DNA from 3 places in the Endozoicomonas montiporae CL-33 genome. Region 3 is predicted to be linked to each of the others. Evidence: predicted binding sites of a transcription regulator. Region 3 holds the regulator's gene; each other region holds the start of a gene.
The links. The regulator sigma-54, encoded in region 3, starts transcription at its own class of promoters, with help from an activator protein. The targets are predictions, from matches to a motif close to TGGCACNNNNNTTGCTNT.
Positions count from the first base shown of each region.

Region 1 (10,243 bases), 450 kb from region 3:
CATAGTTGTACATGGTGACTTCTGCTTTGGCTTCCTTAACCGCTGGCAGAGCACGGATTTCTTCCAGAGCGCCTTCCCATGTTTCGCCCCAGGTCAGACGACGGTCGATGGAGATAGCGCAACCATCGGCAACAGCGCAACGGCTTGGAGAGGAGTAGAAGATTTCGGAGACGGTCAGGGTGCCTTTACCCAGGAACTCGTCGTCGCCCAGACGGGAGGAGAGCTCTTTGATTTCATTCAGGATTGGGCCCATCTTGAAGATCGCATTGTCACCGCGCTCTGGTGCAGAACCGTGGCAGCTGATGCCACTGACTTCGACACGGATTTCCATACGACCGCGCTGACCACGGTAAATGTTGCAGTCTGTTGGCTCGGTGCTGACGACGAACTCTGGCTTCAGGCCGGATTCGTTAATAATGTACTGCCAGCACAGACCGTCGCAGTCTTCTTCCTGAACAGTACCGGTAACGACCAGTGTGTAATCGTCTTCCAGACCCAGATCTTTGATGATCTTGCCTGCATAAACCATGGAGGCCATGCCGCCTTCCTGGTCAGAAGCACCGCGGCCACCAATGGTTTCTTCGTCTTCGTAGCCTTTGTATGGGTCGAAGGTCCAGTTGTCCATGTTACCCACACCCACGGTGTCGATATGCGCGTCCATGGCAATCACATGCTTACCGTGACCAATGGTACCCAGAACGTTACCCTGAGGGTCGATTTCAACTTTGTCGAAACCTACCTTTTCCATTTCTTCCTTGATGCGCAGAACGACTTTTTCTTCATCGCAGGATTCACTGGGAATGGCGATCATATCGCGCAGGAAACGGGTCATGTCCGGCTTGTATTCTTCTGCTTTTTTCAGAATGTCAGCAAAAGGGAGCTTCAGATCGGTTGTCATTGTTCTATTCCTTAACTATTTATTAACTATTTATTAACTAGTTTTAAATTGGCAGTGTTAAACAGCGTATTTGCCTTCCCAGACCACATCGAGGTAATTGACCGGATCGGTGTCGCCTTCCGTGTTGAACAGCAATACGACAGAATCTTTATTGAGTTTTAATGATTCCATGATGCGCTTGGCATCAGGGTGTTGGGCGATGGCGTAAAGCAGACCGATACCAATAGCGCCGGATTCGCCGGAGATCACTTGCTTGTCACCCGGCAGAGGGCTAGCCAGAATACGCATGCCCAGTGCTGCAACTTTGTCTTCTACCGACAGGAAGTGACGACTGCAGTTTCTGAGAATCTCCCAGCCGAGAGGGTTAGGTTCGCCGCAGGCCAGACCGGCCATAATCGTGTCGAGATCGCCAGGAACATTGACGGCGGTACCCTGAGGGCTGCAGCCTGATTGATAGATGCAGTCGGCCTTGTCCGGTTCGGCAACAATGCCTCTGAAAGACTCTGCGCTATAACGGTTGGCCAGATAGCCCATGGCTCCGCCAGCCAGCGCGCCAACGCCTGCCTGCAAAATGGCGTGAGTGGGTTGTTTGATGCCCATGGCTTCAAGCTGGTCACAGGCTTCCGATGCCATGGTCATGTATCCCTGCATGATCCAGGTCGGGATTTTGGTGTAGCCTTCCCAGGCCGTGTCCTGAACCATCAACCAGCCATTGTCGTCGGCATTTTTGCAGGCCAGACGAACAGCGTCGTCATAATTCAAATCGGTAACAATGCATTCCGCACCGAGTTTCAGAATGTTGTCAACGCGTTCCTTCGCCGCACCTTTGGGCATATAAACAACGGCTTTTTGTCCCAGCTGATGTGCCGCCCAGGCAACACCGCGACCGTGGTTTCCATCGGTAGCGGTAGCAAACGTGATCGGTTCCTGACCTTTCAGGCTGTCGAAGGTAAACTCATCCAGTGAGATGCCCAGCTTCTGACAGACGCATTGTGCAATGGCGTAAGAACCACCCAGTACTTTGAAAGCATTCAGGTTAAACCGGTAGGATTCGTCCTTGACCAGAATTTTGCCTATACCCAACTTGTTTGCCAGCTGATCAAGAGAAACCAGCGGTGTAGGTTCATAAGCGTCGATTTGTTGATGAAAGCCGAGAACGGTTTTGGCAATCTCGGTGCTGAACAAATGAGACGACTGACCGTTAAAAAACGGATTGTCCTTTTGTTGCAGTGATAATGAAAATGTAGACACTTTGTACTCCTGACCGCTGTACTCTTTATGCTGTACTCTTAGGCTGTACTTTGAAAATTAAGCTGTACCTTTCTGTACCTTTAAAGAAAAGAGTACTGGCGGGTAGACGATAGTGTTTCCGAAGTTTCCACAGATGCTTTGTTCAGGCATTGATGGTCAAAGCCTCTGTGGACATCCCTGTAGCTATCCTTGTAGCTAGCTTTGTAGCTTTCTATGTAGCTTTCTATGTAGCTATTAGCCGTCTACACGACGCTTACCTTTTTCCATCAGTCTTTCCAGAATGTCTTCCGGATTGCCGAACTTGCGGTTAAGAATCATGGAGGCAATGATGAATGGCTTCCAGCCAGCTTCCTTGTAAGTGTCCACCAGATACTTGTTGAATACGCCTTCTGTTACTTCACCTTCTTCACAGGAAACGCCGGTGATGTCTGCAGGCAGGCAGTGCATGTACAGGGCTTCGCCGTCTTGGGTGCGCTTCATCATGTCTTCGGTGCAGTGCCAGTCTTTATGCTTGGCATTCTGTTCCAGACACTCTTTCTCCAGCGCTTTCAGGCCTTCGTGATCGTTGGCTTTCAACAGCTCGGTGCGCTTGCCCATCACGTGATAAGGAGCCCATGATTTTGGATAAACGATGTCCGCACCCTCAAAGGCTTCTTCCATGGTGGCTACCTGCTTGAAGCTGCCGCCGCTTTCTTCAGCCTGTTTGGCAGCCGTTTCTACCACTTCAGGAATCAGTTCATAACCTTCAGGGTGAGCCAGAGTGACATCCATGCCGAAGCGGGTCATCAGACCGATGATGCCCTGAGGTACGGACAGAGGCTTGCCGTAGCTTGGGGAATACGCCCAGGTCATGGCAATTTTCTTGCCTTTCAGGTTTTCCAGAGAACCGAAGTGCTCTTTCAGCCACGCCAGGTCGGCCATGCTCTGGGTTGGGTGGTCAATGTCGCATTGCAGATTGACAACGCCCGGACGCTGAGCAAGAACTTGTTCTTCTTTACCGAAGTCGAGAGCTTCACCGACTTCACGCATGTACTGGTTACCATAGCCCAGGTACATGTCGTCGCGGATACCGATCACGTCGGCGCAGAAGGAGATCATGTTGGCGGTTTCACGAACAGTTTCGCCGTGGGCAATCTGTGATTTGCCTTCGTCCAGATCCTGAACAGCCAGACCCAGCATGTTACAGGCAGAAGCGTAGGAGAAGCGGGTACGGGTTGAGTTGTCACGGAACAGTGAAATGCCCAGACCACTGTCGAATACTTTGGTAGAAATGTTTTCATCGCGAAGTGTGCGAAGCGCTTCTGCAACGTTCAATACTTGCTTCAACTCATCAGTGGACTGTTCCCAGGTCAGCAGAAAATCCTTGGTATGCAGTTCAGTGTCCAGCTTTTTGATTTCTTCGATAAGGTCCTGATAGTTAGCCATGGAATGGTCCTTTGATGTTAGTTAGAACAGTGAATCGTTCTTTTTTCTGTATGAAAAAACAGCGGTCTGATGGATTGAAACTTCAGTGGTCTGCTGTTTGATTTCTGGTAATTAAGAGCGCGTTAGACTCTGTGTTACTCTGTTGTCACTCTGTTGTTATTCATAACAAGTTGCGTGCCAGTTTGTGATTATTTTGTTCCGGTTTGATCGTTTTTATTAAAAATTCAATAAAAACAATGGGTTGCTGGAAGTGTTAAAAAGGCTGGTTTTTTTTGGACAGATAAATTTATCGCTCTGTTTTTAATTGCCTAATGTCGTTCGATCAGTTTGATAATAAAAAGTGAGTGAGAATCAAAATGAAAAAAACTTAATGTTCAAACTTTTTTAATACTGGTTTTAAATAATTGTTCAGTTGTTTGTGACCTGCATCAAAATAAAACGCACTTCCATTGCTTAAGGTGATTGATGAGATCGTCCTAAAAACAACAGGTACCTGAATAATAAGTTGTATGTATTTGCATCCATCAATTAGCAGGTACTAAAACAACGGTTGCTGAAGCTGTTTTCAATGATACAGTCTCTTTAAAGGGTGGTATTGCTGGAAAACGTGAGGCAATACGGAGGTAGTATGGAATTGTATTACAAGCTCGATGATCGCCCTCCTCTAGTAAAAAGCCTCATTCTGGGGTTGCAGCATCTCTTGTCCGCCCTGCCCGGGATTATAGGTGCGCCGCTGGTTGTGGCGTCGGTGCTTGGATTTACGATTCAGGAAACCGTTATTCTGGTGAATGCTTCCATGTTGATGTCCGGTGTCGGCAGTATTATCCAGGGACTGGGTTGTGCGCCTTTAAAGCTGGGTGCCAAATTACCGGTGATTCAGGGAACCAGCTTTGCCTTCGTCGGTGTGTCGATCACCATTGGTTTTCAATACGGTTTTGCAGCGGTGGTGGGAGCCACTATTGTTGGCGGACTGTTTGAGGTATTCCTGAGTTTTTATATTCATCGGATACGGAAACTGTTTCCCCCTGTTGTGACCGGAACCGTTGTTTGTTTGATTGGTATGACGATCTTTCCAGTTGCGGTGGACTGGCTGGCTGGCGGCAAAGGTGCAGAAGACTATGGTAGCCTGATGTATCTGGGTGTCGGTGGTGTCGTTTTTTTAGTGGTTATTTTCTTTAACCAGTGGTTCACAGGGTTTGTTTCATCTGCTTCAATTTTGATTGGTCTGTTTATTGGTTATCTGCTCTGGGCAGCGCTTGGATTGCTGGACTTAAGCCCGGTAACAGAAGCGGCCGTGGTGGCGATTCCTACCCCGCTTTACTTTGGTGTCGAGTTTCATGTCGGTGCCATTATTGCAATGTGTGTCGTTTATACCGTATCCATGGTCGAGTCTGTTGGCGATTATTTAGCGCTTTCAAACTACTGTGATACCGAGCTGGACAGTAACCGTCTGAGTGCCGGTGTTCGCTGCGAAGGCTTGAACAGCGCGTTTGCTGCAGTGTTTAACTCTATGGCGACGACTTCTTTTAGCCAGAATATCGGTGTTGTCGGTATCACCGGTGTTGCCAGTCGTTATGTGGTGGCATTCTCCGGCGGAATCCTGATTACTGCGGGACTGCTGCCAAAATTCGGTGCTTTGATTGTCAGCGTGCCAGAGCCTGTGATTGGCGGAGCGGGTTTGATTATGTTCGGCATGATCCTCGCTGGCGGTATTGGCATACTCAAGAAGATAGACTTCACCCGTCGTAATACTATGGTATTGGCACTGGGTATCGCTGCAGGTCTGACCGTGACGTATCGACCTGAAATCGTCAATGAATTGCCAGCACTGGTTCGTATGGTTTGCGGTAATGGTGTGGCGTTGGGAGCGATTGTGACTGTTCTTGCTAACCTTGTGCTGCCAGAGAGCAAAGCGCCTCAGAAAGTTAAGGTAGCAGCGCCTGAAAAAGCGCTGACAGAATAGTGTTTTGATGGTCTGCTTTGTCAGCGTTCAATGCAATGGCTTTGAACGCTGACGGCCATAAGTACTCAACCATATGAAATCTATATTCTGACTCATTGTTCAGGCACTGTACGGCGTTGCAACTCTGGTCACATAGCTCACTGAGCTCCCGCTGTTGTACCCAAGGGCATAAAGGCGGAATGACGAGTAATAGTGAGCTACTTATTCCCTTTGGGTATTGCGAGGAGTTCCAACGCAGCTCCCGTGATTCGCAATAGCTGCGCAATTCATGTTTAGAAGATGGAATCGGTATTACAGGTTAAGGCTTTTTCTGAGTGGCAGCCGGGATCTTCACCTATAATGTCAAGCTCGTTAATTTCTAACAGAACAAATTGTGCATTTCGTTTGCCCGATCGCTTCCAAAAAATGTAGCCAGCCCCCGAAATCATCTCGTTGGCTTTGGCTATTATTGCTTCTGTCATGTGTGACCGTGCAGACAGTCCAGTCAGAAACTTTAGTGGATACGGATCAGGTACCATTGCTGGGGCAGAGGCCCACTTCAAAGACAGTCGGTCAGGTAACTTATGTTTTTGATCTGGATGCCAGAGCGCTAAGGGACTCTGTTATTGAATACGTGCTTAAAATATATTTCATTCGGGCACTGTGTTCCGCCAGCGACCACTATATCAAGCTGTTCACAGGGCACAGTCGCTTTGGTTATGGCCTGTACGGGCTGTGCTTTGCTTCACTGGCCTATCAAAAAGTTTCATCAACACAGTCAATGCTTGACTATACAGCGACCAGCATCGCTGACACTGTCCGGCAATCCCTTGGGGGGTGCGGTAGCTGGCGGGAAATGCCGGTCTACATTGAAGACCCTGTTCTTGCCAGTCGGTTATACCTGAGGGTAAAAAACCGTTCCGGCAGACCTGCACTTATTATCAAATCCCTTGCAAATGAAGTAAGCGGGTGGCAACCAACCTACTATTTAACTCCGGACAGCTTCCCGGGCTTCCATCAAATAGCCCAGTGGATGGAAGAACAGGTCGTTCACACTCTTGAAATTATGCCTCTCAGGGACAAACTGCTGATTATTATCAATGGTATTCAAAAACAGTTGATTGCGGCTATCAATACTGATCACTCGTGGTTGCTTGACCCTTGTGAGTTTGACCGACCGAATGACATCGGTGTACATAATATTCTTTCAACGCAGTGGCTTGACTGGATTAGAACTGAAATACTGAGCAAGGCGTGGTTTGAATCAGAAGCCGACGATACACTGTATCTGTCATCAGACGCTTTGCCGCCTGCTGCCATAAATGTCACCCGTCTGGGTCACAATGCTGTGGCCTTAGCCAGTACAGAAAGTGAAAGCTGGACGGTCTTCTCCAATAAAAATAACCCTTTTATCCAAATCACCAGGGAATTCCTGCCACCTGATGAACTTAAATCCAGGCAATACTGGGAACTTGCGTTGGCAACTACAAGCCAGGTAGTTTACCAGCAAAAAGATATTAATGACGGTATGCTATTGTCCCAGTTTATGCTTAACCTGAAGCACGTTAGTCCAGATATGCAAGAGCAGCGTGTCGATACTCGTTCATTGCCAAAGCCAGTCAAAAGCGACCTACTGCCTGCATCAGAAACAGTCACTCATGATTCCCGATTCAAAACGGTTGGTCTTACTGTTCAACTACAAAGCCGGCCGGATAAACACCTAATGCATGGGATTGTATCAAGGGCTGGTAACGCACCAGCACCAACACCAACACCAGCACCAACACCAACACCAACAAGCACCGTATCATTGCTGTCGACGCCGACTAAAAAAAAGTCAGAAGGGCAAAGCCAGCTGGAGACAAAATTGAAAGCCTGCTCAGGTTGTAATCGCAAAGTTTCATTAAGTCAATTAGTCCCAAAAAGTGACAAGTCGCAAAAGCTTATCTGTAAAGGATGTTTTAACAAAAATAAACAAAATGAAGTCAGTACTCCAGGCAAATCGCGTTCAGCTAATGGGTTCCAAGCTTACCTTGCAAAGAGAAGAGTCACCAGGCAAATATACGAGCAAGATCAGGAGTCTATGGAGGAAAATACCAGAAGCCTCAAATCATTTGTAGAAGGTAACACTATTCAAAAAAAATATTTCCCTAGGCTTAGTGATTACATCCGGAAACTTATTACGGGGGTATTAGATAGTGATTTTGAATTCTGTTCAGAACCACATGTGGGTACCGATAAATATGCTACTACAGGCAAATTTACTGTAACGCAGAAAGAAAATACTGCCAGAGCAATAACCCCGGCACATCAGTTGCCAGCTTTGCTTGGAAAAGACTTAGTGTCTAAATTGAAAGAAGATTATAACAAAAGGTATGAAAGAATAATTATTGTCTTCCACTCCCTTCATAAATTACTTGGATATTATAGTGAAATGCTAAAAGAATTATCGACAAGTATTGATGAATCTTGTCAGAAGTTACCATCTGTTATTTCAGTGGCAATGCTTATCAGTTCCGTTGCAGATTATGGGAAAAATATCTCCAGTAGCGTTCAACACTTAAGTGATAAAAATAAAGAAGAGCTGTCTAAACAAGTTCTTGATATCATGAAGTTAGCACCACTGTTAATGAGTACTCTACAAATGCTGGAGCAAGGCAAATTTGAATGGGAGGCATATTCAAGTATGAACGAAGAGTCAGATTCAGAAAAAGCTGGGTGGAATTTATTGAAAGAAATATACAGTAAAGAAACAGATATGACCAGGATAAGAATAAAGGTGACGGAAGCATGCTTGTATTTTTTTAAATGGCTTGCGTTGCCATTAATGAAATATAATGCTCCAAAAGAAATGTATCAGGAAGCGATAATTGTTTTTTTAAAAGCTCTTCCTGACTTATTAAATTCAACTGTAACTATTAATTATTTTTGCAATGATATTTTCGAACTTTTTCCAAAAAGACCTACCAGTCCTTTTGCTCAAGAATTAAAGGATTTGTTTTCAAAAGATCCTGATTTTAGAGCGGAATTCTTTGATAGTCTTAAAAACTTCATTGATAAAATTTATACAAAGCAAGCCCGTTATAATTCAGATGACATAAAAACGGTCTACAAAGATATATTCATTAAAAATACGGTAATACTACATTTTTTCTTCAATGAAGGCTTTTTTTTATCTGCAGAAGAGCAATTGGATATGGGTCAATACAGCATCTTTGTGAACAATAATCTTGAGTATATTAAACAAGAGCATGTTTACAAATCTGGTGATTTTGATCCAAGCCAGTATAAAGCATTTATGAGTAAACCAGAGTCTAAATCTGGAAACCGGGTGAAAAAAATAATGGTGCCAGTAACGGCCTATCCACATAATAAACTCTTGGGATCAGGTAGCGATACATCATCAGATAATGAAGAATCAGATAATGAAGAAACTGAATCTTTAACCAGACCACAATATTACAAAACACCTTGGGAGATGTCTATGCGTAAATTTCAAGAATCTATCACAAGCAAAAAAAAATTTGAGGAATCAAAAAATATTATCGAAGAGGCTCTTGAGGTTTCAGAAACCCCAGGACAAAAAGTAAGCGCACTATTAGAAAAAACAACACTTCTTGTGAGTCATTTTTTAGAATTATCTAAAAATGAGTTAAAGCTTGTCAGGGATTTATCGCCATTTCAGGAAAAGGTCATGAATTTGGATATTGAAAAGGTTCGTGATAGTTTGCTGGAGGCATCAAAAGTGGAGTCAGGAAAAAGAATCAATCCAATGGTGGTAGTAAATAATTTATTCGAATTTCCAAGTAAAGATGAACAGGCAATATACGTTAAAAATGCAAATACTCTGTATAAAAGTATGAATAATAAAATGTCAGATTGGTCTGTATTGATATCGGAAGCAGTTGGTGCGACTAAGGAGCTAATGGCAATACCGGTGCTAGCAAATGAAAATTCTGAATTGAGTCATCAAGATACAATCAGGCATTTTTCATTAAAAAAAATAGATCAGGCAACTCGTGCATTAATTACTTTGAAGGGGATTCATCAATTAATAGTTGACACTCAAAATAAAATTGACAATTTTCATTATACTATCAACCAAACTGTAGGTGAGCGGAAACGAGAACAAACTGAAAAAGACAGGACACCAAATGAAGATCAACAATCCTTTAGACGGAATCAGAAAGAATTTAAATGGAGTGTGACTGAACACACTCTACTGGGGAAATTACACAGTTATGTTGAAAAGTCAGAAGATGAAAACAATGGGCGATTTCTATTATCCAAGGATCTTTATAATGCACTGCAGCTGGAGTAGTACAATAAGGCATGTAGGTAACTGCTCAAAATCCGTAGGCAGACTGGCCCATAAGCTGAGCGGATTTCTCCCGAACCATGTCTGGCAATCGGGGAATAATCCCAGCCCTTGTTCAGCCAGTCGCCTTGCACATTTTCTGCCGGGCAGATTTCTTCCCTGATAGAAGATGGAGAAGGTTTGGCTGTACGACCAGTTGGTTGTGAGCTGGGGCGTTTGCCTTTCGGTGGTGATGAGTTGCCAGAGTCTGGTGCCGACTTGTTGCCTTTATTGCCCTTGTCGTCTTCGCCGTCTTCCGAACCCTTTTTATTAGGGCGAATTTTGGGTTGCCCCTTAAGTTTTTTCAGGTGCCGAATTTCCTCACGCAGGGCGGTGTTTTCAGTGGTCAGCTTGTTGACCTTGTTGAGCA
Region 1 is NZ_CP013251.1:4,114,720-4,124,962, reverse strand. It holds gene EZMO1_RS18915 (YgeY family selenium metabolism-linked hydrolase) at 1-898, opposite strand, end outside; gene dpaL (diaminopropionate ammonia-lyase) at 956-2,149, opposite strand; gene ygeW (knotted carbamoyltransferase YgeW) at 2,384-3,574, opposite strand; gene EZMO1_RS18900 (uracil-xanthine permease family protein) at 4,203-5,537, shown strand; gene EZMO1_RS27435 (hypothetical protein) at 5,810-5,998, opposite strand; gene EZMO1_RS18890 (hypothetical protein) at 6,034-9,837, shown strand; gene EZMO1_RS18885 (coiled-coil domain-containing protein) at 9,813-10,243, opposite strand, start outside.
Region 1: a site for sigma-54 is predicted at 3,737-3,754, ahead of ygeW (knotted carbamoyltransferase YgeW). Genes of this name have one in related genera too.

Region 2 (10,243 bases), 2.6 Mb from region 3:
CGTCATCATAAAGGCTTATCGTGCCACACATGGCTTCACGATAGCCTTCGTAATAAAGAAGGTTGGCTCCATCAAGGCCGATGCCTATTGTTTTTACTGCCTTAGGCAAATCGGGTATGTCGTATGCCCATTTTTCTTCTTTTGCCTGAGCGATGCTTGCTACGACATCAGCCAGATCTCTAAGCGTCGAACGACTACTCTTGCGGCCATGGTTTTGTAGTAAGTCTTCTTCTACCTGGGGAGCAGCCATTTGTGCATATTTCCAACTGACGAGCCGGGCAAAAGCAGGAGTCGAGTTGACAATGATTCGCGCATTCTGATCCAGGGGACAAAAGGTTTCACCACCCTGACTGCTTTGATATACATAGCGTGCCAACTTAACGGAACCCCATGAAGTTTCATACACTTTGGGTTCTTTTTTGTGCTTGCTGCTCATGGTAATCCCGCCTACTTTTATAGGCGAACCATCGGTGTCCATGGCTTCAAGCTGTTTTTCTACCCCAAGCACGCCTGCTTCGTTGAGGCTACCCTGAAGAGCAGTCTCAAAGTCAAGCATTGAGTCACCATGCTGGATGGTAATCAGGATCTGCGTTTCGTTGTTTTCTGAAGAGATAACTTGAGCGGGCATATGGTGAAGGCTGTAAGATTTTCAATATCTTAAAATAGACAGAAAATGTTGTTTCTTCCTACATTAATTACCGCTTACACCCTAATTAGTGGAATGCTGTATAATCCTGATGCAGAAGGACTGCCTGAAGATAGATTGTTTGCGAAGAAACTTTGCCATCAAATCAATACTAACTTTGACAATAAAGAGAAAAATCTTTTAATTCAGAAGCTTTTTTCAAAAGCGGATGTAACTACACAATTAAATGGTAATTTTTGTTGCGATTACGGATACAACATTGAAGTAGGTAAAAACTTTTACATGAACTTTAATGGAGTAATCCTAGATTGCAGCAAGGTTACTATTGGTGATTATGTGATGATAGGTCCCAATGTGACTATTTGTACAGCGGGTCATCCAATAGATGCTAACACTCGCTATACATATTATGGTGGACCCCACTGTCAAGACAGTAAACCAACAAATTTAAGTTAAGTCCTGGCAGTGGTCCAAAGCCCTCATGCAAAGTGAATTGCCTTAGGCGTTTTATAACTCAACGACTGGTGTAATCGTTCAGTGTTGTAAAACTCAAAGTATTCATCCAGCCCAGTATAAAGCTCTGGAACAGTCTGAAATTCATGCGTGTACAGCCATTCATGTTTGACGGAGCGCCACAGCCTCTCGACAAAAATGTTATCCAGTGCTCGCCCTTTCCCGTCCATGCTGATACGTATTTCCCGTTCCTGAAGAGGTGCCAGAAAATCATTACTGGTAAACTGACACCCTTGGTCAGTGTTGAATATATCAGGTTCACCTTGTTCCAAAGCTCGACCCAGCGCATGAATACAGAAGTCTGCATCCAGTGTGTTCGACAGCTCCCAGCTGACCACGTAACGGCTGTACCAGTCAATAATGGCAACCAGATACATAAACCCCTGAGGCATCGGGCAGTACGTAATATCAGTACTCCAGACCTGATTGGGTCTCACAATATCAACGCCGTTCAACAAGTACGGGTAAACCTTATGCTCTTTGTTTCTCAGGCTTGTGCCCGGTTTTGGTCCGACAGCCTGTATGCCCATCAGCCTCATAAGTCGCTGTATACGCTTCCTGTTGACCGGAAAGCCCTGCTCATTCAGCCATGCAGTTATCTTACGACTGCCGTAAAACGGTGTACGTGTATACTGCTCATCAATGAGCCTCATCAGATTCAGATTCTCAGGGCTTTCCAAAGCTGGAGAAGCTTGGTAATACCAGCTTGACCTGCTTAACCCAACCAGTTCACATTGGCGCTGAATGCTGATCTTCGAGTGATCCGGGTCTATGCATCTCCGTTTGTCATCAATGGACATTGCCAGATTTTTTTTTCAACCAGTCCAGCTCCATTTTAAGCCGTCCGATCTCCTGATACAGGGGGGCAGTGAGCGCATCTGGATCTACCTCTGGCCGTGCCCTGCCGAAGACTTCTGGAACCCCCTGGAGTAGCTGTCGCTTCCACTGGCTAACCTGAACGGCTGCAACTTCGTGTTCGCTTGCCAGCTGGTTTATGGTCTTTTCGCCCTTGTAGGCTTCGAGTGCTACCTGTGCCTTAAATTCGGGCTTATGTCGTTTTCTTTTTGCTGTCATGATTCCCTCCTGCAGGGTCATCTTACAGCCAGAAAACTTAACTTAGCTACCTGTCCAGTTTATGGGGTCCATCATATACCAAAGCCAGCGTTGGTTCGATTTATCATGAACATACGACCACTGCTCATCTAGCTCAGCCTCTTGGCAGACAAGCCCTAAATGAATAATTGCATCTGACTTGAGATCAATAGTTTGAATATTTGGGTTGACCTTTACCAGACCGCTTTCTTTTTTTTTAGAGTCTTTATTACTGTTGTCTTGCTTATTCCGAGTACTTTACTTGTATCCCTGATTCCGCTGCCATTTATTGCCATATCGATGATTTTTTCTTTAACGCCAGGCTCACAGGCCTTGTAGCGATATTCAAGCATGAAGGTTTTGATTTCACATTTGTCATTACAGCAATAGTATCGTGGAACATCATGAGTGCTGTATCCGAAAGGCCGAACTTGGTTACTGCCACATGTTGTACAGAGGACTTGCGTAAGGCACATTTTTAAACCGCATTTTTCAAAGTTGCCGAATGTCGTATTTTAGCAGACAGGGCTAGAATCACAGAACTGTGCCACTACCCACGCACTCTTCCAAAAAAATCTTGAAATAGAAGAAGCCGGAAAACAGAATAAAGATGATGTTCATTCTACAATCTGCTAAAGTCAGCGCAATTTTTATACTTTGATGTAAATAGTTATGAATAAATTAACTGTAAACAACTACAAGGAAGATAAATTTTATCCAAAAGTAGTTGAAGCCGTTGAAAATTGTCTCAAAAGGAAAAAGTACATAACACCAATTAATGTGTTTGTTTCAATGGAGCTGCTAGATAAAAATGAGTTTAACAGGTGGAAGAGTGGCTCTGTTCCTTATTTAGAAAAAGTTATAAAGTGTAATTTAAGTAAGGCATCACGAATCTTACGTTTAATCGGTTTTCATTGTCATGATTTAAACATGAAACCATCAAATACTGCATATAAAGGTAAACATGGTTTTCTTCGATTTACCAAAACTGGAGAGCACAGGCTGGAAGAGGTTTATTCTCGCAGTATGGTGGACCCCACTGTCAAGACAGTAAACCAACAAATTTAAGTTAAGTCCTGGCAGTGGTCCAAAGCCCTCATGCAAAGTGAATTGCCTTAGGCGTTTTATAACTCAACGACTGGTGTAATCGTTCAGTGTTGTAAAACTCAAAGTATTCATCCAGCCCAGTAAAGCTCTGGAACAGTCTGAAATTCATGCGTGTACAGCCATTCATGTTTGACGGAGCGCCACAGCCTCTCGACAAAAATGTTATCCAGTGCTCGCCCTTTCCCGTCCATGCTGATACGTATTTCCCGTTCCTGAAGAGGTGCCAGAAAATCATTACTGGTAAACTGACACCCTTGGTCAGTGTTGAATATATCAGGTTCACCTTGTTCCAAAGCTCGACCCAGCGCATGAATACAGAAGTCTGCATCCAGTGTGTTCGACAGCTCCCAGCTGACCACGTAACGGCTGTACCAGTCAATAATGGCAACCAGATACATAAACCCCTGAGGCATCGGGCAGTACGTAATATCAGTACTCCAGACCTGATTGGGTCTCACAATATCAACGCCGTTCAACAAGTACGGGTAAACCTTATGCTCTTTGTTTCTCAGGCTTGTGCCCGGTTTTGGTCCGACAGCCTGTATGCCCATCAGCCTCATAAGTCGCTGTATACGCTTCCTGTTGACCGGAAAGCCCTGCTCATTCAGCCATGCAGTTATCTTACGACTGCCGTAAAACGGTGTACGTGTATACTGCTCATCAATGAGCCTCATCAGATTCAGATTCTCAGGGCTTTCCAAAGCTGGAGAAGCTTGGTAATACCAGCTTGACCTGCTTAACCCAACCAGTTCACATTGGCGCTGAATGCTGATCTTCGAGTGATCCGGGTCTATGCATCTCCGTTTGTCATCAATGGACATTGCCAGATTTTTTTTTCAACCAGTCCAGCTCCATTTTAAGCCGTCCGATCTCCTGATACAGGGGGGCAGTGAGCACATCTGGATCTACCTCTGGCCGTGCCCTGCCGAAGACTTCTGGAACCCCCTGGAGTAGCTGTCGCTTCCACTGGCTAACCTGAACGGCTGCAACTTCGTGTTCGCTTGCCAGCTGGTTTATGGTCTTTTCGCCCTTGTAGGCTTCGAGTGCTACCTGTGCCTTAAATTCGGGCTTATGTCGTTTTCTTTTTGCTGTCATGATTCCCTCCTGCAGGGTCATCTTACAGCCAGAAAACTTAACTTAGCTACCTGTCCAGTTTATGGGGTCCATCATACAGTTTTGTATCTACACGGAAAGAGTAGTCCTAACAAATGGTTCCAAGGGACCGCGCCTGCGGTGGCGCCCTTGAATCAGGCGTTAGCCACATATATAGAAGCTGTTGCTTACCACATATCAAATGTTATTTTTAATACATGGTTCCTTCACTTTCAAATTTAAATTTTGCTTTACTACTTAACTTGTTTTTAAATCTAGAATAACAAATTCTCAAGAGTTCTTTGGCATCCATATTTTTTGGATTTTTTTCAAGAACCTTTATTGCACTTGAATAGGCATTGTTAACACTTTGTTCTGTAATATTATCATCCGACGTTGAAGAAAAATATCTTGAAAAATATAAAACTGATGCCTCATAATTATGTGATAAAAAGCTGCTAAAGGCAATTTCATAAAGAATTGTATTATAATTATTTATAGTGAAATTGTTTTGATAGATATTTAAAAACTTTTCAGCTACTTTAATAGCAGCTTCCAGGTTACGAAGATTTCTAAAAGCAACAGCTTTTAATAAATAGCTATAGCCGTTATCGACTCCTTCAGGTAAACTGGCATGTATTAAAACTTGTTGCCAACTGGCAAAGTTTTTATATTCACGTGCCTGCTTTAAAAGATCTTTGCCCTCTTTGTACCAATCACTACTTTGTTGTTCATAAGTATTTAAGGAAGAAAGTAAGCTTATCATTGATATCGTTCCTGCATCAACAATACTAGGGAGAGTGAAGGGCGAGTAAAAGCTGTTTGAAGTTGGGGCTATTGGCATTTTGCAGTTAGGACAGTGACTACATGCTTCAGTGATTTCTTTACCGCAGTATGAACAATTCGCTGCATTCACGCTCTGAACGGTTAAGCCTGATAAAATGAACAGAACAGTGTAAAAACACAAAGCATAATTGAAATTGCACATGTTAATTTTTTATACCAAGCTGCCATGTAATGAACACATCATAGCCCTGAATAGGCGGCTAAAAAAGTTTTCCAGCGGACGCGCCTTCGGCACGCCACTAGGAGCCTGTCCGAGAATAGTCTGCCCTACCGGCAACTGCTCCTGCGTTGCTCTAGCTCCGGCATCCATGCCGTCGTGTGGTCGTAGTAAGTTGGTCTAAAAATCCGATTTTGTTCCTCAAATAGCTCGCTATTCTCCTCTCAAAACCGAATTTTTATCTTCAATTTTCTACGATCCTCGCTACGGGCGCTATTCTCGGTCAGCCTCCCAGTATTTACCGGTGGATAATCGCAGTCAGCAATTATACCAATTCATGTTTAGAAGACGGAATTTGTATAACCTGGCAGTTGGCGGTCATTAACGGCTATGCAATGTGATGGCTTTGTCGTAACAGTCCAGCGAGCATTCACCGCAGCCGGTACACAGGGCTTCATCAATCTGTATACGGTTGTTTTGAATCTCAATGGCGTCTTCTTCACAAGCATCAATGCAGAAGTCACAGGGCTGGTTCAGGGCGAGCTGACAGTGACCACTGACCCTGGCGATGGCTTGTATACGACGGCCGTTTTCTTTGTCCAGGGCACCGGTCGGGCACTGATCAACGCACAGGTTGCAGAAGGTACAGCTACCATAATCCAGTGACAATACCGGCAGGTTTTCCAGTACCGGGTGTTTTTCTTCAGAACGGCGAATCACCCGTTGTGGGCAGGCATCGATACACTGATCACAACGGTTACACAGCGCCAGAAAGCTTGGGTTGTCCAGCGCCCAGGGCGGGCGCGGGTAGATCGATTCAGGCAATTCAACCGGTTTGGGTTTTACCAGTCGCCGAAACAGTGCGCGGCGATTGGGGGACTCAAGCTCTTCATGGGCATTCATCGATCTAACCCTTCCAAAGTTCAGCAGTCGTTAAATAGTGTTTAAGCAACTGTTCAGCGGTACAGTCTGGCGATACGGAACTCGGCTTCCGTCAGTGTCGCCAGTTGCTCCAGACTGCCTTTTGCCAGCAGGCTGATGCCACGGTATACATCGGTTTGTGCATTGTCGTACAGGATGTCCAGAAAATGCGGAGCCCATGTCAGCACATGTTCACTGAGGAAATCTTTTAATACCGCGCGCTGGGTGTCCAGACAGGCGCTGTCGGTTTCTGTTTCCACCATTTTGGCTAAACGTTCGGCCATAAACGCAAACATCAGTCCAAGGTGGTCTTCCGGTTCCCGTGTGCCTGTGTCTATTTCAACACCGCATTCCCGATAAAACTGTTTGACGGCCAGAGTCGGTTCTCCACACAGTGTCTGCTCTTCGGTCAGATACACTGAAGCCCAGGGCGCTGCTTTCAGCTCTGCGGGGCCGACGAACAGTTCGGCGTAGTCTGCTTTTATATGTTTAACCGTGGCTTCATTCAGGCTCTGTAAGCCTTGAGCAATCAGCGCCAGACCTTTGTCGATATCATTCTCTGGTACGCCGTCCTGCCCATGCTCGGCCAGTTGCTTCAGCTGTTCCAGAAACCCTGCGTCAGGTGACTGATGCAGGCACTGGTAGAGCAGCTGACAGGAAAATTGAAAATCCGCCAGAATCGTTCGGGCTTCGTTGGTCATGATGATGTCTCGTCAAACAAAGAGTGAAATAGCAGGCTCTGTGAAAGAAATAATCCCATTTCGGGACAGGGAAGTCTCTTGGGGCTTTTCCGATAGCGGTTTCGTCTTCAGCACAGTGCTCAGTGGAGAATGTTCCGGTGAGAATGCTCCGGGAAGGCTCCCGGAGAAAGTGCGAGTATGGTCAGATTGAAAACTGAGGGGCGCTATTTTCGGAATGCCTCTCAGCCACCAATTTGCGCCAGAGTGGCAGTGCCTCCGGTGTAACCGTTCTGCAAAAAGTGCTTATCCTGCTTCAGTTGCAGGAAGTTCTGAATACGGCTGATCAGTTCCGGCTGCTGTTCATCGTTCTGCAGCAGATGCCTGAGATCGTAACCCTGATCACCAAACAGGCACAGTTGCAACTTGCCCAGACTGTTCACCCGCAGGCGGTTACAGTCTTCGCAGAAGTCCGGTGAATAAGGCGTGATCAGGCCAATACGACCACGATAGTCCGGGTGGAAGTACTCCTGCGCCGGACCGGCAGACTTGTGTCGGGCGACTCTTACCCAGCCGCTTTCAAGCAGTTGATCACGGACAGTACTGCCTTCCAGATGATGCTGGTTAAAGAAATCCTGATTGTCACCGGTTTGCATCAGCTCGATGAAACGCAGAGTAATGGGTTGCTCTTTAATCCAGTTCAGGAAGTCGGGCAGTTGATCAGCGTTGTGACCGCGCATCAAAACGGCATTAACCTTGAAACCGGTCATGCCCAGTTCAAACCCTTTGTCGATGCCGCTGAGGGTTTCCTGCAGACGGTTATGGCCGGTAATGGTTTCAAAGCCGCGGGCGTCCAGGCTGTCAACGCTGACATTGATGGCATCCACCCCGGCTTCCAGCCAGGATTCAATCCGCTGATCCATCTTGTAACCATTGGTGGTCATGGCAACGGTCTGAATACCGGGAATCTGTTTGATCGTGGTGACAATGCTGTTAAATTCATGACGCAGAGTCGGCTCTCCGCCGGTAATACGCACTTTTTCAACACCCAGTCGGGCGAAGGCGGTCACCAGACGGCGGATTTCATCCACGGTCAGGGATTCTTTGTGATGGTGCTCTTCACACCCGTCCGGTAAGCAGTAGTTACAGCGGAAGTTACACAGATCAGTAACAGAGAGTCTTAGATAGGGGAAAGTCCGCCCCTGATTGTCTTGCAAACGTAGCATCAAACACCTTTCCAAATACGGGAGGCACTGACATTTCTGTCAGCACCCTGGTAGCAGCGCGCACATCTTTCTGCTACGGCTTCAGAACCATGCCATGGGTTTAGGCCCGGAAGCTCGGCGCTCTTTAAAGATAGAGTTGTTACGGGCTATCCTAACCATCTGTCACGGTGATTGCTATATGGAAATGCCGCTTTGTGAAAAAATGTTTATGATATTGTTCGATATTTGTTGAATTTGTGCGTTATGCAAGCTGTAGAGTGTCAAATACCCCTGATTGGTTTTGCGGCGTTCAGTGGAACCGGCAAAACCACTCTGTTGGAAAAGCTGTTGCCCCTGCTGGTCAAGCGAAATCTCAGAGTGGGAATGGTGAAAGCCTCACACCATGATATTGAGCCGGATAAACCGGGAAAAGACAGTTATCGTCTGCGTCATGCCGGAGCCCTGCAACTGGTGCTCAGTACGCCGCACCGGTCCATCTGTTATACCGAGCGAAATCCGGAGATATCACGAAAGTTATCAGACCAGCTCCGGTTGCTGGATCTTGAACGTCTGGATCTGGTGGTGGTTGAAGGCTTTCGGGACGAGCCTTTCCCGAAAATAGAACTGCATCGTCCGGTTCGAAATAAACCACTGCTGTATCCGAATGACGCCAACGTGATTGCGATTGCCAGAGACGATCAGGGCTATCAGCCGGAGCGTCCCATGCCTGTTCTGGACCTTAATCAGCCAGAACAGATTGCTGATTTTATTTTTACCACAATATTAAAGGAAACTTCCCATGACTGATTGCTGTTCAGCCCCGGGACTGATGCCTCTGGAACAGGGACTGGAAAAGCTCTGTCAGGAAATCACCACGGTGACAGAAACTGAAGCGGTGATTCTGGACAATGCGCTGGACAGAATTCTTGCGCAGAGTGTGATTTCACCGGTGAATGTACCGTCCCACAACAATTCAGCGATGGATGGTTATGCCCTTCGTCTGGGTGATCTGGCCAATGCGGATACGTTGCCGCTGGCCGGACAGTCGCTGGCGGGGCATCCGTTTCAGGGTGAAATGCCGGCAGGGCACTGTGTCCGGATTATGACCGGTGCCAGCGTACCGGATGGTGCGGATACAGTGATTATGCAGGAGCAGGTAAACGTCACCGATCATGGCATTCAGTTTTTGAATAAGCCCAACAAGACAGGCAGCAACATTCGTCTGGCGGGTGAAGATATCCCGGAAGGCTGTGAGGTGTTTACTGCGGGTCATAAAGTACGTGCGCAGGATCTGGGGCTTCTGGCTTCACTGGGTGTGCCAGAGGTAAACGTATATCGTCGTATTAAGGTGGCGCTTTTTTCTACAGGCGATGAGCTGAAGCTGCCCGGTCAGTCGTTGGGTCCGGGTGATATTTACGACAGTAATCGTTTTGCCCTGAAAGCCATGTTAAAGCGTCTGGGAGCTGACATTCTGGATCTCGGACTGATTGCCGATGACCCGGATGCTTTGCGACAAGCCTTTTCGGAAGCCGACTGTCAGGCAGATGTTGTCATTACGTCAGGCGGCGTGTCGGTGGGGGATGCTGATTTTGTGAAAGATATTCTGCAGGAAATGGGCAGGATGTCGTTCTGGAAGCTGGCGATCAAGCCGGGTAAGCCGTTTGCCTTTGGACGACTGCCAAACAGCTGGTTTATCGGACTGCCGGGTAATCCGGTGTCTGCAACCGTCACCTTTCAGCAGTTGGCGACACCGGCGTTGATGCATCTGATGGGTGCCAGACAGGCAGAGCTGCAAACCATTCAGGCCATCTGCAAAACGCCCCTGAAAAAAGGCCCCGGTCGTCGTGAGTTTCAGCGCGGTATTCTGTCAACGGGCGACAATGGTCAGATGGAAGTCGTTACCACGGGCAGTCAGGGTTCTGGTGTCATGCGCTCCATGGGGCTGGCGAACTGTTATATCGTTCTCCCTGAGGAGCAGGGTAATGTG
Region 2 is NZ_CP013251.1:1,962,414-1,972,656, forward strand. It holds gene EZMO1_RS08795 (ISKra4 family transposase) at 1-628, opposite strand, end outside; gene EZMO1_RS27770 (maltose acetyltransferase domain-containing protein) at 674-1,102, shown strand; one part of gene EZMO1_RS08805 (IS3 family transposase) at 1,126-1,966, opposite strand; one part of gene EZMO1_RS08805 (IS3 family transposase) at 1,965-2,233, opposite strand; gene EZMO1_RS28060 (IS1 family transposase) at 2,276-2,452, opposite strand; gene EZMO1_RS26665 (IS1-like element transposase) at 2,446-2,604, opposite strand; gene EZMO1_RS08820 (hypothetical protein) at 2,924-3,319, shown strand; partial or broken gene EZMO1_RS08825 (IS3 family transposase) at 3,348-4,453, opposite strand; gene EZMO1_RS08835 (hypothetical protein) at 4,662-5,366, opposite strand; gene EZMO1_RS08840 (4Fe-4S binding protein) at 5,835-6,356, opposite strand; gene EZMO1_RS08845 (TorD/DmsD family molecular chaperone) at 6,410-7,075, opposite strand; gene moaA (GTP 3',8-cyclase MoaA) at 7,297-8,277, opposite strand; molybdenum cofactor riboswitch at 8,266-8,409, opposite strand; gene mobB (molybdopterin-guanine dinucleotide biosynthesis protein B) at 8,521-9,063, shown strand; gene moeA (molybdopterin molybdotransferase MoeA) at 9,056-10,243, shown strand, end outside.
Region 2: a site for sigma-54 is predicted at 8,438-8,455, ahead of mobB (molybdopterin-guanine dinucleotide biosynthesis protein B). Genes of this name have one in related genera too.

Region 3 (10,243 bases):
GCTATTTTACCCATTCCTGCTGTTTGTTCAGATTGCTTATCTCTTAGAAGCCGTCTTAAAAGTCATGCTGCTACTGCGGTCTGCGTTAAACGGGTCTAAAAAGACAATTTTGCTTGTTAAATAGCTGGCTATTCGCCTCGCAAAATTGTCTTTTTATCCTCCGTTTCACTTGATCCTCGCTACGCGCAGACTTTTAAGACGGCTTCTTAATAGTCATTCGTCAGGATAACGCCTCAACTTTAAAACAGGTAGTGTTTATTCAGAAGCGCTCAATGGTTCAGGGTAAAGTGCAGTGAATGTTGTGCCTATTGGAATAAGGAGCTTTTGGAGGAATAGCAGGATTAGAAAGCTCCGGTCACGAAGTGAAGCGCCTGTGTCCGGAGGGTGCGAGAATGAGTGCTATTCGCCTTCTCCAAAATAGTCATTGATGAGGCTATTCAGAGCTTCAGCTGCAGCTTGTTCGTCTTCCCCGTCAAAGGTCAGGTCGAGAACGGTTCCCTGACCTGCAGCCAGCATCATAATTGCCATAATGCTTTTTCCATCGACCTCGCGACCATTCAGGCCCACTTTGACCTGACTGGTAAAATTGGAGGTGGTTGAGACAAACTTGGACGCAGCCCGTGCATGCAGACCCAGTTTGTTAATGATGGTGGCTTGCGTTTGAATCATTATTTGGATAACTCTCTATGTCGAACCTGAACCCGGTCGAATCGTTGGCTAAACCAGACACCCAGCTGATCACTAATATAGACGGAACGGTGCTGGCCGCCGGTGCAGCCAATGGCGATGGTCATGTAGCTGCGCTGTCCGGATTCAAATCGTGGCAGCCACTTGTCTACGAACTGTTTCAAATCCTCAAGCATCTCTTTCACAAATGGCTCCGACCCCAGAAATTTTTGTACTGGCTTTTCCAGTCCAGTGAATTTTCGAATAGATTCATCCCAGTATGGGTTTGGCAGGCAGCGAACATCAAACACAAAATCTGCATCAATCGGTACACCATTTTTGAAGCCAAAAGACTGAATCATCAGAGTCATGCTTTTGGTGCTGGAACCAACGACTCTGCTTTTGACCTGCTCATGGACATCATGAACGGACATTGGTGAGGTGTCGATACGAATACTGGCTTCTGAGGCAACCGGCGCCAACAGCCTGTTTTCAAGTTCAATGGCTTCCGATAAGGATACGTTTTTGTTGCTCAGCGGGTGTTTTCTTCGGGTTGAGCTATATCGTTTCATCAGACAGTCGCTATCGGCGTCGAGAAACAGCACCTCACAGTCGATGCCCTGATCTTTCAGTTTTTTCAGGAACTTTGGGAATTGCTCAAGTGCCCCGGGCACATTACGAACATCAATACTGACCGCTACCTTGGGAGGCTCATTGGAGCCTACGCTGAGCTGTTCTGGTAACTGGCTCAGCATCGCTGCTGGCAGGTTGTCTATGCAGTAGTACCCTTGGTCTTCAAGAGCATGCAGTGCGGCACTTTTTCCTGAACCTGAGCGGCCGCTGATGATGACGAGTTTCATGTGGTTCCCATATGCGGAGCTTTATGTATCGAATGACAGGCTTTATTCATTGAATAATAGAGTAACTCAATGAGATTAAAACCTGTTTCTTTATTTCAAGGATAGGTAACCCCCAGTCATTTGCCGAAGGTTATAACTCACCGGGCTTGGTAGCGAGGTACTGCCTGAGATGCTTCAGGCAGGTGCTGTCAGTATTTGGTACAGGCTTTCTGAAGAGTTTGCGGATCGGACCTGACTGATCAGATAATCATCAGTGAATCGCTCGGCCAGAGCTTTTAGAATGTCCAGATGCTCCTGAGTACTTTCTTCAGGGACAATCAGTGCAAAGATAAGATCAACGGGTTCGCGATCCACGGCGTCAAAATCGACGGGTTCCGAGAGGCGAATGAAAAGACCAGTCGGCTCAGGACAGGCTTTGGATCGACAGTGTGGCAGTGCAATGCCATTGCCGAGCCCGGTGGTGCCCAGCCGTTCTCTGTTGATGAGGTTGTTGAACAGGTCCTTGGCATTGATAGCGGGAACATGTTCACTGATCTGTTCCGCAATGATTTCCAGGATTTTCTTTTTGCTGATCCCTTGCACACCATGAAGCGTGCGCTCGGGGGTTAGAATGTTTTGAATAATCATACAACGATTGGGAGACTCACAGAGTGCGAGTACGTAAAAAGAGCCTTCTGCTGACAGAGGCCGACTGAAAGCCTGAGCTTTCAGTCGGTGCTGGATTCAGCCTCGGGCTCCCTGCATACGATCGAGCGTCTTTTCCTTGTGTTTTACCAGCTGTCGGTCGACTTTGTCTGACAAATCGTCAATAGCCGCGTACATGTCATCGGATTCAGCGGTCGCATTGATGTCAGCTCCACGTATGTGCAGGACGGCTTCGGCCTTATGCAGTAGTTTTTCTACGCTCAGGGTGACCTGTACATTGGTGATATTATCGAAGTGAGCTGCCAGGCGGTCGAGTTTTTTAGTGACGTAGTCTTTCAGAGCTTGAGTCACCTCTACATGATGTCCACTGATGTTGACTTGCATGTAACGCTCTCCTGCTGATCCCGTTTGGAGACAGTGGCCAGTTCCCGGGATTCTCGAACTGGTCTGTTTAGATTCTATCACCGTTCACGACATTGTTGCTGCTCTGAAGCAAAAAAATACAGGATTTTTGCCTTAAGCTCAGAGGCTTGAGGGTTTGCGTCCTGATAAAACGGTGAGAAATATCTGGCATTGTTTACACTAGGCACTTGCGTTCATTTGAAGGCGGGATGTGCATGGATTCCCGATACTTGGCAATGGTTCGTCGTGCAACCTTTATGCCCTGTTCCCCGAGAAGACCGGCAATTTTGTTATCGCTGAGCGGCTTCCCCGGATTTTCATCCTGAACCAGTTTTTTGATCAGTGCCCTGATGGCTGTTGAGGAACACTCTCCGCCGCTGTCGGTGCTGACATGGCTGGAGAAGAAATACTTCAGTTCATAAACACCGCGAGGGGTATGCATGTACTTCTGGGTTGTTACCCTGGATATGGTGGATTCATGCATCTCCACTGCTTCCGCAATATCGGCCAGAACCAGAGGTTTCATGGCCTCGTCGCCCTGTTCCAGAAAGTCTTGCTGAAAATTGACGATTTTGGTCGCTACTTTGAGCAGCGTGTCGTTGCGGCTTTGCAGGTTTTTCAGAAACCAGCGCGCTTCCTGCAGCTGGTTCTTCATGAACTGGTTGTCCCGGCTGCTGTTGGCCCGCTGAACCAGTGACGCATAACTGTTGTTGATGCGCAGACGTGGCAGTGACTCTGAATTCAGCTCAACGACCCAGCGCTCTTTGACTTTGCGAACGGAAATATCCGGAGTGATGTATTCCGGTTCGCTCTGGTCTACTTCGGAGCCCGGCTTGGGGTTGAGGCTCTGAATCAGGCTGAGGGCTTCCTTGAGCTGGTGCTCCTTCATCCGCGTGCGACGCATTATCTGGCTGTAATCCCGACTGCCAAGGGCTTCCAGATAGTGGTCAATAAGCTTTTGGGCTTCGTGAATAAAGGGTGTTTGGGAAGGCAGTTGTGCCAGTTGAACGGACAGACACTCTTTCAGGTTTTCACTACCGCAACCAACGGGATCAAATTGCTGAATGCGTCGCTGCATGACTTTGAGTTCATCAAAATCAAGCTCAGCTAATGCCGGATTTAAAGTCAGGCTCTGGAAAATATCTTCCAGCGAGTTTGTGAGATAGCCATCGGGGTTGATCGCTTCGATCAGTGTTTCTCCCAGCAGGCGGTCGGTATCAGTGGTGGGTGTCAGGTTTAGCTGCCATTGCAGGTATTCCTGCAGAGATTCGGTGGTGCGCGAGCGGGTCAGCGGGTCAAATTCATCATCACTGCTGGCCGGCATGCTGGAGTAGACTTCTTCCCAACCGGAATCTACGGGCAAATCGTTCGGAATGCTTTCGGACCATTCCGGCTCCTGAGACTCGGAAGGGGATGGTGGCTCCTGGGCGTTAAGGTCAACCAGCTGTTCACCTTCGTTGGCGTTGCTGGCTTCCTGGTCACGGCGTTCCTGATCCAGAATGGCCTCTTCGCTTTCCAGCATCGGGTTGGATTCCAGTACTTCCTGGATTTCCTGTTGCAGATCCAGAGTTGAAAGCTGTAACAGGCGAATGGCTTGCTGCAGTTGCGGTGTCATCGTCAACTGCTGACCCATTTTAAGCTGTAGAGAGGGCTTCATAGGGCAACCGTGTACCTTTACTTTAAAAAAACACCGCTGATGCATGATGAACCACTTTCATGGCGACTTCTCATAGCTAAGATAGGGCGGTATTCTCAGCTTATGGCTGTTTACTTCAAACGTTGAGCATTTTTTATGCCGGGTGGAAAGGGGTTTGCCCGACAGGCTCCCAAGGATAAGCTCCACCGACTGACTTATGCACATTGTCGTTTTGAGTTGCGTTCCGTGTCACCGGATTATAATCACAGAATATCAGGTGTGAAAAGCAAAAACGGCAAGTCTCAGGCGGGGGAAGAGGTGGCCTCTTCCCAAAATGTGACTGGTTACAAACTAAACTGGTGACCCAGATAGACGTCACGAACCTTCTGGTTGCTTAAAACGGTCTGGCTGTCGCCCTCAGCGATAATACCGCCTTCGCTGACGATGTAGGCTTTTTCACAAATATCCAGTGTTTCGCGAACATTATGGTCTGTAATCAGTACACCAATGCCCCGGCTCTGCAGCTGCCTGACGATGGCTTTTATGTCTCCGACCGATATCGGGTCAACACCGGCAAAGGGCTCGTCCAGCAACACAAAATCAGGGTCTGTTGCCAGAGCGCGGGCAATTTCTACCCTTCGACGTTCTCCACCGGAAAGGCTCATGCCAGCACTGTCGCGAATATGACCAATGTTGAACTCGTCCAGCAGCGACTCCATTTTGTCGATGCGCTGCTGTTTGTTCAGATCTTTACGGGTCTGCAGGATGGCGAGAATATTATCGGTCACAGACAGTTTGCGGAATATGGAGGCTTCCTGTGGCAGATACCCCACACCGGCTCTTGCCCGGCCATGCATCGGCAGATAAGTCAGATCATCGTCGTTGATGCTGACTTTGCCACCGTCGGCTTTCACCAGTCCGACAATCATGTAGAAGCAGGTTGTTTTGCCTGCACCGTTAGGACCCAGCAGGCCGACGATCTGACCGCTGTTAACTTCCAGAGAGACATCTCTGACAACCTGTCGGCCTTTGTAACTTTTACTGAGGTGCCCAGCCTTTAGCGTAACCATCAGGTTATTTCTTTTCCTGTTGCTCGGATCGGGGCTGAATGACCATTTGTACCCGCCCTTCACCCTTCTTGTTTTCCAGACCTTTGGCATTCACTTTTTGCTGCTTCAGGTCATAGTCGATGCGTTCACCTTTGAACGAATCGCCTTTCTGGACCAGTTGTGCCTGTCGGATCAGGTGGATCTGTTCATCCAGAACCTTGTAGTTGATCGTGTGTCCCCAGGCTTGCAGTGTGCCTTGGGCGTCAGGTTGCTCTTCTTCGTAGTAAGCGCGCTTTTTAAAACCTTCGGCGACTATTTTTTGCACTTCCTGATTCTCGGTGTAAACCGTTACCACATCGCCAGTGATGCGGGTACTGCCCTGAGTCATGACGACATCGCCACGGTAGATCGATACGCCTTTTTTGTTATCAATGTCTGCAGTATCGGATTCAATTTCGATGGGCATTTCCCTGTCGGATGGCAGTGCCATTGCCATGGCAGGAAGTAGCAGAAGAATGCCCAGAATTGAACGCGTGGTTCTTTTTACACTCTGCTTAAGCGGATGTTGTTGCTTAAGTCTTTTATAACGCTCAAGGCTGTTATCAAGCTCAGGGCTGTTATTAAGCTCAGGGCTGTTATTAAGCTCAGGGCTGTTATTAAGCTCAGGGCTGTTATTAAGCTCAGGGCTGTTATTAAGCTCAGGGCTGTTATTAAGCTCAGGGCTGCTTAGGCTCATGGAATCCTCGTACCCTTGATTTAAGTTTAACCAGACTGTCCTTGTAGAATGCTTCCATACCGATGGCTCTTGTACGACCTGTGTCGTTAGTGATCAGAACCGGACGGTCTGTTACAGCAAGACTTTGCCCAGAGTATATGGTGATAAAATCGGTGTCCATACGTACCTGGCTGCCATTACTACTGTCGGTCTGAATCATGACCACTTCATCCCAGAGTTCAATATCCTGATCTCCCGGCAGCAGCTTGCCGTTCAGAGCATCGGCGACCATTGGCTTTTGTGGATTGCTGTAACTGCGCAGATGGGGAGTCTTGAGCAGGGTGGTGTCATTGTGCGGGTAGTGAGTGATGGCCCGGGAAGTCAGTTCATACTCCAGAGTTCCCGAATCATTGAACTGGGTGATGGTGGCATCAACCAGATAGTAGTCGGCATTTTCCTGTATTTCAGGCTGGCGTTTCTGCCCGGTAACGTGCAAACCGCCGTCGTACGACCAGTAGCCAATGCCAACCATGGTCATCAGCACACAGGCAACTAACAGATAGCTTTTGTAAGAGCTATTTTTGGGCATCCGATGGGGGGTTCCTGTTTCTTAAGAAGCCAGTGACAGAATACCGGCTTCTGATTGCATTAATATTTAAAGATATTCTGCCAGCATGGGTTCCAGTTTACCCTGGGCTTCAAGGATAAAGTCGCAGAACTCTCTTGCCGCACCCAGACCTCCATGGTTATCGGTCACAGCCTGCGCATGTTGACGAACAAACGGATGCGCATTGATGACGGCGCAGCCAAAACCCACCCGACGGATCACCGGGAGGTCTGGCAGGTCGTCGCCCAGGTAAGCAATTTCGTCCATGCTGAAACGTTCGGTTTCCAGCAACTCATTCAGAGCGTTGATTTTGTCTTCACGACCCTGATACAGAAAATCAACACCCAGATCGCTGGCGCGTTTTTCTACAAACGTCGATCGTCGTCCGGTAATGATGGCGGTTTTGATGCCTGCCTGCTGCAGCATTTTCAGGCCATGACCGTCCAGCGTATGGAAGCACTTCAGAGCTTCTCCCTGTTCACCAAAAAACAGCTTGCCGTCGGTCAGTACGCCATCAACATCAAACACTGCCAGACGTACTTTGGCAGCAAAAGGCTTCAGGGATGAATCGATCATACAACACCCGCTTTCAGTAAATCGTGCATATTGATAGCGCCAACAGGCTGGTCGTCGGCATCGACACAGATCAGGGCGTTGATCTTGCGATCGTCCATAATCTTCAGGGCTTCGGCAGCGAGAATATCGGGAGAAATGGTTTTACAGTGACTGGTCATGACGTCATCAATATCGGTTTTGCGCAGGTTGACGCCTTTGTCCAGAGCGCGACGGAGGTCACCATCGGTGAAGATTCCTACTACTTTACGCTCCTTGTCCACGATGGAGGTCATACCCAGCCCCTTGTGGGTCATTTCCAGAAGAGCTTCACTGATTTTGGTGCCTTGTGTGACTTCCGGAATGCGTCTGCCACTGTGCATGACGTCTTTCACTTTCAGCAGTAGGCGTTTGCCCAGAGAGCCGCCGGGATGCGAGAAGGCAAAGTCTTCAGCAGTAAAGCCACGTGCTTCAAGCAGAGCAATTGCCAGAGCATCGCCCATTACCAGAGCGGTTGTGGTGCTGGAGGTTGGAGCCAGGTCCAGAGGGCAGGCTTCTTTATCAACACCGGTATTAACATGGGCATTGGCAGCCCGGGCCAGAGAGGATTCCGGATTGCCGGTCATGCTGACCAGTGGTGTCCCCATTCGCTTCAGCAGAGGTAGTAAGGTCACCACTTCGCTGGTTTCACCGGAGTTGGACAGAGCCAGAACTGCATCTTCAGCGGTGATCATGCCCATGTCGCCGTGGCTGGCTTCTCCGGGATGCACAAAGAAAGAGGGGGTGCCGGTACTGGCCAGTGTCGCGGCAATTTTGCGGGCAATGTGACCGGATTTACCCATACCCACCACAATAATGCGACCGCTGCAGGCCAGCATAACCTGACAGGCCCGGGCAAAATCGCTGTCTACCCGGTCCAGAAGTTTCTGAACGGCCTCCAGTTCCATGGATATGGTGCGTCTTCCAATGGCAATGAACTGCTCGTCATTGTTGGTCATAGTGAATAACTGTCTTAATAAATGGGTGACAAATACCCTATTGTAAAACGGTTATGTCTCAAGAGATAGAGCACTGTCATCTACCTCCGAATGGACACGGGCACCCGCTTTTTAAAGTCACACCATTGAAGTGATAGCTGCATTAGAGCTGATTTGGAAACACTAGTTCCATAAATAGTTCCATAAAATAGTTCCATAAAATAGTTCCATAAAATAGTTCCATGAATAGCTCGGTTAATTGTTCAGAAACAGCCACCCAGTGTAGGCAACGTAGAAGCTGATCAGGATGAATCCGATTATCCGACCCAGGTATTTGGGCTGTTTGCCGAACAGGCAGCTAGCGGCGAGGAAAAGAGTCAGCCCCATCATAACCGGGAAATCCTGCCAGACAACCTGAGGGTTGATGGTGCCGGATGCTAACAGCCCCGGCATAGGCAGAACCGCAAGAAGATTGAAGACATTAGAGCCAACAACGTTGCCAAGCGCTATATCGTGATGCCCTTTAATGGCACTGGCAACCGAGGCTGCCAGCTCTGGCAGGCTGGTGCCAATGGCGACAATGGTGAGACCGATAAGCAGTTCACTGACCCCGAACAGGCGTGCCAGCTCCGTGGCACCCCAGACCAGAATCTGGGAGCTGCCCAGAAGAAACAGAAGCCCTGAAACCAGGTAAAACCAGGCTTTGCCTGCGGACAGTTGGGGGGCACTCTCTTCTTCCCCTTCTAAAAGAGGCTCGTCAGGGTGTTGTTTCTGCCAGCGAAACATCAGATAAAGCGTTAAAAACAGTGTTCCCAGAAGAGCCAGGCTATCCAGCTGAGTCAGGAAACCATTGGCAATGCAGATGCCAGCCAGGAGAGAGATGCCAACCAGTAGCGGAATTTCCCGTCTCGCCAAAGACTTTTTAACAGGCAAAGGGGCAATTAATGCTGTAACGCCTAGAACCAGACCGATATTAGCGATGTTGGAACCAATGGCGTTACCGATAGCAAGGCTGGCATGATCCTGTGACGCTGCCATGATCGAAACCAGAATTTCGGGTGCTGATGTACCGATGGAAACAACGGTCAGCCCGATCAGCATGGGGGAAATGTTGAAGTTCCTTGCTGTTGCGGCAGCACCGTTTACAAACTGATCTGCGCTCCAGGTCAGGATAATAAAGCCGGCAAGGATAGCGAGAATGGCAACAAGCATGTTGGGATTACCCGGTTCTTCTTGAGAGGAGTTCATAGTTAATCTGGCTAATGGTAAGGCATTAGCAGTCACAGAGGCGATCCCTGTCATCGTTTATTTCAGTATTTTTTTATTTTTACTGCACGTTGCAAGTCACGGAAACCTTGCAAACAAGTGCGGTTGATATTCAAAATGTACGTAAAAGCCGTCATAATGATTGGACTGCATAAGTAAACCGTAACATGGATTGTTACACACCTATGCTCAGGTGCTCTTGTCGCTGAGAGTGGTTCAGGCAAGTTTTTTAAGCAAGGAATGGTCGGCAGATGGCTGAGGCTACTGATAACTTCATTGAAATTCGCGGACTCACTTTCTTTCGTGGCAGTCGGTGTATTTTTAACAACATAGATATCACCATTCCCAGGGGCAAAGTCGTTGGGATAATGGGACCGTCCGGTACTGGTAAGACGACGCTGTTACGCCTTATAGGTCGCCAGTTACGCCCGGATGCCGGGCAGATTATTGTGGACGGGCAGGATGTGAATCGCCTGTCCCGGGACGAATTGTTCAGGCTTCGTCGTAAGATGGGCATGTTGTTCCAGAGTGGTGCCCTGTTTACTGATCTTTCGGTATTCGAGAATGTCGCCTTTCCTCTTCGGATACACACGGAACTCACAGATCCGATGATTCGCGATCTGGTCTTTATGAAGTTGCAGGCGGTGGGTCTGCGAGGTGCCTGGTCGCTGATGCCTGCCGAGTTGTCTGGCGGAATGAATCGTCGGGTGGCATTGGCCCGGGCAATAGCACTTGATCCGGAAATGGTCATGTACGATGAGCCATTTGTCGGACAGGATCCGATCGCCATGGGTGTGCTGGTTGAGTTAATCCGAAAATTGAATCAGGCACTCAAAATCACCAGCGTGGTGGTGTCTCACGATCTTCA
Region 3 is NZ_CP013251.1:4,564,555-4,574,797, reverse strand. It holds gene EZMO1_RS20990 (HPr family phosphocarrier protein) at 400-669, opposite strand; gene rapZ (RNase adapter RapZ) at 669-1,526, opposite strand; gene ptsN (PTS IIA-like nitrogen regulatory protein PtsN) at 1,701-2,153, opposite strand; gene hpf (ribosome hibernation-promoting factor, HPF/YfiA family) at 2,250-2,555, opposite strand; gene EZMO1_RS20970 (RNA polymerase factor sigma-54) at 2,749-4,230, opposite strand; gene lptB (LPS export ABC transporter ATP-binding protein) at 4,554-5,279, opposite strand; gene lptA (lipopolysaccharide transport periplasmic protein LptA) at 5,284-5,994, opposite strand; gene lptC (LPS export ABC transporter periplasmic protein LptC) at 5,975-6,562, opposite strand; gene EZMO1_RS20945 (KdsC family phosphatase) at 6,629-7,156, opposite strand; gene EZMO1_RS20940 (KpsF/GutQ family sugar-phosphate isomerase) at 7,153-8,130, opposite strand; gene EZMO1_RS20935 (calcium/sodium antiporter) at 8,365-9,357, opposite strand; gene EZMO1_RS20930 (ATP-binding cassette domain-containing protein) at 9,627-10,243, shown strand, end outside.